Regions from separate parts of the Bacillus sp. GM2 genome, predicted to be linked through region 2. Evidence: predicted binding sites of a transcription regulator. Region 2 holds the regulator's gene; the other holds the start of a gene.
The links. The regulator LexA, encoded in region 2, represses DNA repair genes until DNA is damaged. The targets are predictions, from matches to a motif close to CGAACATATGTTCG.
Positions count from the first base shown of each region.

Region 1 (3,416 bases), on a different contig from region 2:
TTGAAGATATTTATGACGAGTTCAAATTTACATATTCCAAGGGACTTCTGGCAGGACTTGTACTGTCCATTGTTTCGTTCGGCTTGGGGCTGTATCTCCCGATGGGCATGCTGGTTTTAATAGCGGCGGTCAGCGTTGCCGCAGCTTTAACTTTCAGACAGAGTCTGCTGTCAGCGGCATATACGCTTGGCGTGAGCATCGTCGTTGGTTTATGTATTGAATACACCGGTTTCGGAGCGCTTGACGCGTTTCTGCCGCAGCTGTCCCTCGCGAATTGGTCGGCTGCTGCCGTCTTGCTCGGACTTCTGTTGGTGGCGGAAGGAGTGCTTGTCTATAAAACGGCACATATCAAAACGTCCCCTGCGATTGTCATGAGCACAAGGGGTCTCCCGATCGGACAGCAGATTGCGGGCAGAACCTGGCTTCTGCCGTTGTTTATTCTTATTCCGGGACATGCGATCGAATCATCTGTTCCGTGGTGGCCTGTTTTGTCATTTAACGGCGGCTTTGAGCTCTTGTGGATTCCGTATTTCATCGGCTTCGGCCAAAGGGTTCAAGGATCGCTTCCGATTGAAAGCATTAAAATTACAGCGAAGCGCATCAGCGTGCTTGGCATCATCATTCTGCTGATCGCGGCCGGAAGCATATGGTGGACTCCGCTTGCCGCCCTTGCCGCCGGAGCAGCGATCGCAGGAAGGGCCTTTTTATCCTGGAAGCAGCGGATGAACGACAATTCCGCCCCTTTCCATTTTTCAAAGAGAGACCAGGGGCTCGTGGTGCTCGGGATTATTCCGAACACTCCGGCAGCCGATCTCGGTCTCAAGATCGGCGAAATCATCACGAAGGTCAACGGGACTGCAGTGAAAAACGCGGCGGATTTCTACGAAGCGCTTCAGAAGAACCGTGCTTTCTTCAAACTTGAAGTCGTCGGTTTAAACAATGAAATTCGTTTTGAACAAAGAGCTTCATATGAAGGAGAGCATCATGAGCTTGGCATCATCTTTGTAAAAGAAGAGGATGCGGCGATGAAGCATGCCGAGGCAGCCGCCTCACAAGAAACAGAATAATTGATGTTAATAAAGCGCCGCTTTTTCGGGCGCTTTTGCTTTTCCTTTTGGGGAAACTTTTCGGTTGTCTTTTACAAAACGTTCCGCTAGGATGATGGATAGAACTGATTGAAGGAGAATGATTGATGAAAAAGGCTTTTCTCGCCGGTGCTTTTGTTTGTTTGATAGCTGTATTGATTTCGGCTGCGGCCGGGGATTGGACGTTGATTTTTAAAGTTTCGGGAGCCGCCGGACTAGGCGCGATTCTGCTGTCTGCTTTATGCTCCGGTGTATTTGTCAGCGGTGATCGGTTCAGGGGAAATCACGATTCGGAAACGAAGGAGCACAGGGAGTGGAACGGCAAACTGGCAAACGCACTCGCCGTTTTCGCCATGCCGAACCTCCTGGCCGCCGGAATCTCGTTCTTTTTCGCCTTTTAACGTCTGATTCCGAATAACGCGGCATGATAATGGACAAAATGAATGAGTGTCCATGTTTGTCCGTTTCTTTGTTCTTTAATATAATCGAATAAGATCAAGAAACGTGAGGAGGGTTTTTGTGTTTACAAAAGCCGTTTTTGCACTGATATTTCCTTTCTTGCTTGTCTTGTTTTTTACAAGGGTGACCTATAACCATTACGTCGGGATTGCGCTGACCGCAGCGCTGTTATTCGCTTCATATTTAAAAGGTTATACGGAAACCTTTTTTATTGTAGGACTTGATATCGTCTCGCTCGTGGCCGGTTCGCTCTATGCGGCGAAAAAGGCGGGCGAAAAGAAGGAAGACTCATAGAAACCGTAAGAATGATTACCGTGAAGCCCTGCTTTTGATGACAAAAAGGAGGGGTTTTTTGATAGATCAGGAAGGGCCGGCTTTTGTGGGAAAACACAGAAACCGAACTTTAGTTCGTATTTTTGCTTCGGGTGTGTTAAAATAATAAACAGGAAGATTTCGTAAAGAAACGGAGGCTTTTTTGTGAAAGACCGCTTTGAATTAGTCTCGAATTATCAGCCCCAGGGGGATCAGCCGAAAGCGATTGATCAGCTTGTCAAAGGGATCAATGAAGGCAGAAAGCATCAGACGCTTTTGGGGGCGACCGGTACAGGAAAGACGTTTACGATGTCAAACGTGATTAAAGAAGTCAACAAACCGACTCTCGTCATCGCCCACAACAAAACGCTCGCCGGACAGCTTTACAGCGAGTTTAAAGAATTTTTCCCCAACAACGCAGTCGAATATTTTGTCAGCTATTATGACTATTACCAGCCTGAGGCCTACGTGCCCCAGACTGATACATTTATCGAAAAAGATGCCAGCATTAACGATGAGATTGATAAATTAAGGCACTCTGCCACGTCTGCTCTTTTTGAACGCAAAGATGTCATCATTGTGGCGAGTGTCTCTTGTATTTACGGCTTGGGTTCTCCTGAGGAATACAGGGAAATGGTGCTCTCGCTCAGAACGGAAATGGAAATCGAGCGGAATGAGCTGCTCAGAAAGCTCGTTGACATCCAATATGCGCGGAATGACATCGATTTTCAGCGCGGAACATTCAGGGTGCGCGGCGATGTCGTCGAGATCTTTCCGGCTTCAAGGGATGAGCACTGCGTCCGAGTTGAATTTTTCGGGGACGAAATCGAACGGATCAGGGAAGTGGATGCCCTGACTGGCGAAATTTTAGGGGAGAGGGAACACGTCGCGATCTTCCCGGCTTCCCACTTCGTCACCCGGGAAGAAAAGATGAAGAAAGCGATCATAAACATTGAAGAGGAGCTGGAAGAGCGCCTCAAAGCGCTTCGTGAAGAAGGCAAGCTCCTTGAAGCGCAGCGTCTGGAACAGCGGACGAGATACGATTTGGAAATGATGCGCGAAATGGGCTTTTGCTCGGGCATCGAAAACTATTCAAGACATTTGACGCTTCGTCCGGCAGGTTCGACTCCATATACGCTGCTCGATTACTTTCCGGATGATTTCCTGATGGTCATAGATGAGTCGCATGTCACCATACCGCAGATCAGAGGAATGTACAACGGAGACCAGGCGAGAAAACAGGTTCTCGTCGATCACGGATTCAGGCTGCCTTCCGCTTTGGATAACCGTCCGCTCAGGTTTGAAGAGTTTGAAAAGCACATTCACAACATCGTGTATGTGTCGGCTACGCCGGGGCCTTATGAACTTGAGCATACGCCTGAAATGGTAGAGCAGATCATCCGGCCGACAGGGCTGCTCGATCCGATTATTGAGGTAAGGCCGATTGAAGGGCAGATCGATGATCTGATCGGTGAAATCCAGCAGAGAATCGAGCGGAATGAACGCGTCCTCGTCACGACGCTGACGAAAAAAATGTCCGAGGATTTGACGGATTATCTG
Region 1 covers NZ_JBRKSZ010000008.1:1,593,796-1,597,211, forward strand. The annotation lists gene ACVC9U_RS22610 (PDZ domain-containing protein) at 1-1,067, shown strand, start outside; gene ACVC9U_RS22615 (DUF5316 domain-containing protein) at 1,193-1,486, shown strand; gene ACVC9U_RS22620 (CsbA family protein) at 1,605-1,838, shown strand; gene uvrB (excinuclease ABC subunit UvrB) at 2,022-3,416, shown strand, end outside.
Region 1: the regulator LexA is predicted to act here: its motif matches at 1,942-1,955, upstream of uvrB (excinuclease ABC subunit UvrB).

Region 2 (3,416 bases):
GCGGCTTGAAGACGGCACAATCGGAGCAGCCTACGGCTATCAATTAGGGAAGAAAAACAGAACGGTTAACGGTCAGAAAGCCGATCAAGTGGATTATTTGCTCCATCAGTTAAAGCATAACCCGTCTTCACGCAGGCATTTGACTATGCTGTGGAATCCCGATGACTTGGACGGCATGGCCTTGACGCCCTGCGTCTATGAGACGCAATGGTATGTGAAGGAAGGAAAGCTTTCTTTGGAAGTAAGAGCGAGAAGCAATGACATGGCGCTTGGCAACCCGTTCAATGTGTTCCAATATAACGTCTTGCAGCGCATGATCGCTCAGGTTCTCGGTTATGAGCTGGGCGAATACATCTTTAATATCGGTGACTGCCACATCTATACCCGTCACATCGACAATTTAAACATTCAGATGAAACGCGAGCAGTATGAAGCGCCGAAGCTGTGGATCAACCCGGACATCAAAAACTTTTATGACTTTACAATCGATGATTTTAAATTAATTGACTATAAGCACGGCGACAAGCTGACATTTGAAGTTGCCGTATGAACAGGCGGATTTGCCGCCTGTTTTTTTGTTGTGTGAATGAATTATTTTCTAGGAAATTTGCGTATCTGGCTGCCGCATGTTTACTGACGGCAGCCGTGTTTACGCTTAGAGCGGACGCAAAAGCACGTGCAGTTTAAAAAAGCTCGCTATCGATGAATTCATTCACGGCTATGACCGAGCATTTAACTTGATCATAGAAGAATAAACGTTTATTTACACAATCTAAACGTCTTTTTCACAAAGAGCCAGAAAAGCAAAAACAATTCTCTCTTAATCTGTTAGTGACACCAGCATATACAAGAGGAGGTTGTTTTTGTCATGATCAAAAAATGGGCGGTTCATCTGCTGTTTTCCGCATTGGTGCTGCTTGGGCTTTCGGGAGGGGCTGCATATTCTCCTCAGCATGCCGAAGGCGCTGCAAGGTATGATGACGTATTGTATTTTCCGGCATCGCGCTATCCTGAAACCGGCGCTCATATAAGCGACGCGATCAAAGCGGGCCATGCAGATGTCTGCACAATTGAAAGATCGGGGGCGGATAAGCGCCGTCAGGAATCATTAAAGGGGATTCCGACCAAGCCGGGCTTTGACCGTGACGAATGGCCGATGGCCATGTGTGAAGAAGGGGGAAAAGGAGCGTCGGTCAGATATGTCAGCTCATCGGATAACCGCGGAGCCGGTTCCTGGGTCGGGAACAGGCTGAGCGGTTACGCTGACGGGACGAGAATTTTGTTTATCGTTCAATAAAAGGGAGACAACGAAAAAAAATGTTTCCTCCGGGAAACATTTTTGTTGACAAGAAAACCATTTTGGGGGATAATGGCAATGTAAGCATATGATCAATCCCTCTGTTTCAGGCTCACATCCTTCATTGCCGTATGGTTGTGAGCCTGTTTTTTCGTGCGAAAAAAAAACCGCCGACCGGCGGTTTTGCTGATGAGTCCGTTTTTTAATGAACAGTGCGGAATACGCCGATGACTTTTCCGAGAATCGTCACATTCTGGAGGATGATCGGTTCCATCGTCGGGTTTTCCGGCTGAAGGCGGATATGGGTTTCTTCCTTGAAAAACCGCTTAACAGTCGCTTCGTCGTCTTCGGTCATCGCAACGACGATATCTCCGTTGTTTGCGGTGTTCTGCTGTTTGACTATCACATAATCCTGATCAAGAATTCCGGCATCGATCATGCTTTCGCCCATGATCTCCAGCATAAAGACATGCTCATCCGGCGGCGCCAGGCGGTCAGGAAGCGGAAAGTATTCCTCAATGTTTTCGACTGCGGTAATCGGCGTACCGGCCGTCACCTTTCCGATGACCGGGACATTGACAACCTGGTTTTTCGGAATGTGAATTTCTTCCTCTGTATCGAGAATTTCGATCGCTCTCGGCTTCGTCGGATCCCTTCTGATCAATCCCTTCGTTTCAAGCCTTGCCAAGTGGCCGTGTACCGTTGAACTTGACGCCAGGCCGACCGCTTCTCCGATCTCCCTGACGGAAGGCGGATAGCCTTTGCGTTTCACTTCTTCTTTAATGAAACGCAAAATATCAAGTTGTCTTTTTGATAGCTTCGTCATTTTTTGCACCTCAAAACGTCGATTTTAGCTAGATTATAGCATGTTTTTCCTTTGAGTACAAACATAGGTTCGAAAAAAACGATTGACAGAAACATTTGTTCGTATGTATACTGAAATCATAAAACCGAACAAACATTCTGGGGTGATGGATATGAAAAGAGAATCATTGATTTTTGTCAGTCTGTTTACTGCTGTGATCAGCTGCTGTATTCTGTTTGTGTCTTTTGCCGGTAAAATCGAAGAAAGAAAGCAATATGTTAAAATAGAAGTGCAGGAAGGCGATACATTGTGGGAGCTGGCCGACCGGATCAAAGGCGGAAAACCCGCTGACAAACAAAAATTCATCGAATGGGTCGCCGATAAAAACAATCTGCCGACCTCCGTCATTAAACCGGGCGATGTTTTGGTCCTGCCGGTAGCCAAACAGCACTCCGATCAATATCAGCTTGCAGTTGTAGAATAAAAGATTGAGGGGATTTCCATGAATGCGATTATTTACACCAGGGTAAGCACTGCGAAGGAGCAGCAGGAAACCTCATTAAAACGGCAGGCTGAAGAGCTGCAGTCGCTTGCCGCTGAGCACGGAATGAACGTCGTGAATGTCATCTCCGAGCAGGCGAGCGGATATGAGATGGACCGCGACGGCGTCTTCGATCTGCTCGAGGAAATCAAAACATCAGACATTGACGCGGTTTTAATACAGGATGATACGCGGCTTGGAAGAGGGAATGCCAAAATTGCCCTTCTTCACTGTTTATATAAAGAAGGCGTTCAAATCTACACGCTGGCTCACCGGGGAAAGCTTGAGCTTTCCGAAGCGGATTCGATGGTTTTGGAGATTGTCGGCATTGTCGAAGAATACCAGCGGAAAATACATAACCTGAAGATTAAGCGGGGAATGAAGAAGGCGGTCGAAAACGGCTACCGCCCGGAGAGGAATCTGAAACACCGCAATGAAGGCGGCGGGAGAGAGAGGATCGAAGCGCCTCTTTCAGAAATCGTCAGGCTCAGGGAGAACAAGCTGACGTTTGCGGAGATTGCAGCCGTGTTGAGAGGGTTCGGATACAGCATTTCAAAAGCAACCGTTCACCGCCGCTACCAGGAGTATAAGGACGGCCTTGCAGACTAATCTGTTGTCAAACGAAAGCGGATTTAGTAGTATGATGGATATATACCGAATCAAAGGAGTATCTTATGATTTCTAATGAAAAAATAGCCAGAATTAACGAGCTTGCCAAAAAAGCAAAGAGCGGATCTTTAACAGACGAAGAAAAAGCAGAACAGCAGAAGCTT
Region 2 covers NZ_JBRKSZ010000007.1:1,640,221-1,643,636, reverse strand. The annotation lists gene ACVC9U_RS09300 (thymidylate synthase) at 1-550, shown strand, start outside; gene ACVC9U_RS09295 (NucA/NucB deoxyribonuclease domain-containing protein) at 869-1,297, shown strand; gene lexA (transcriptional repressor LexA) at 1,500-2,123, opposite strand; gene yneA (cell division suppressor protein YneA) at 2,275-2,586, shown strand; gene ACVC9U_RS09280 (YneB family resolvase-like protein) at 2,605-3,252, shown strand; gene ACVC9U_RS09275 (DUF896 domain-containing protein) at 3,318-3,416, shown strand, end outside.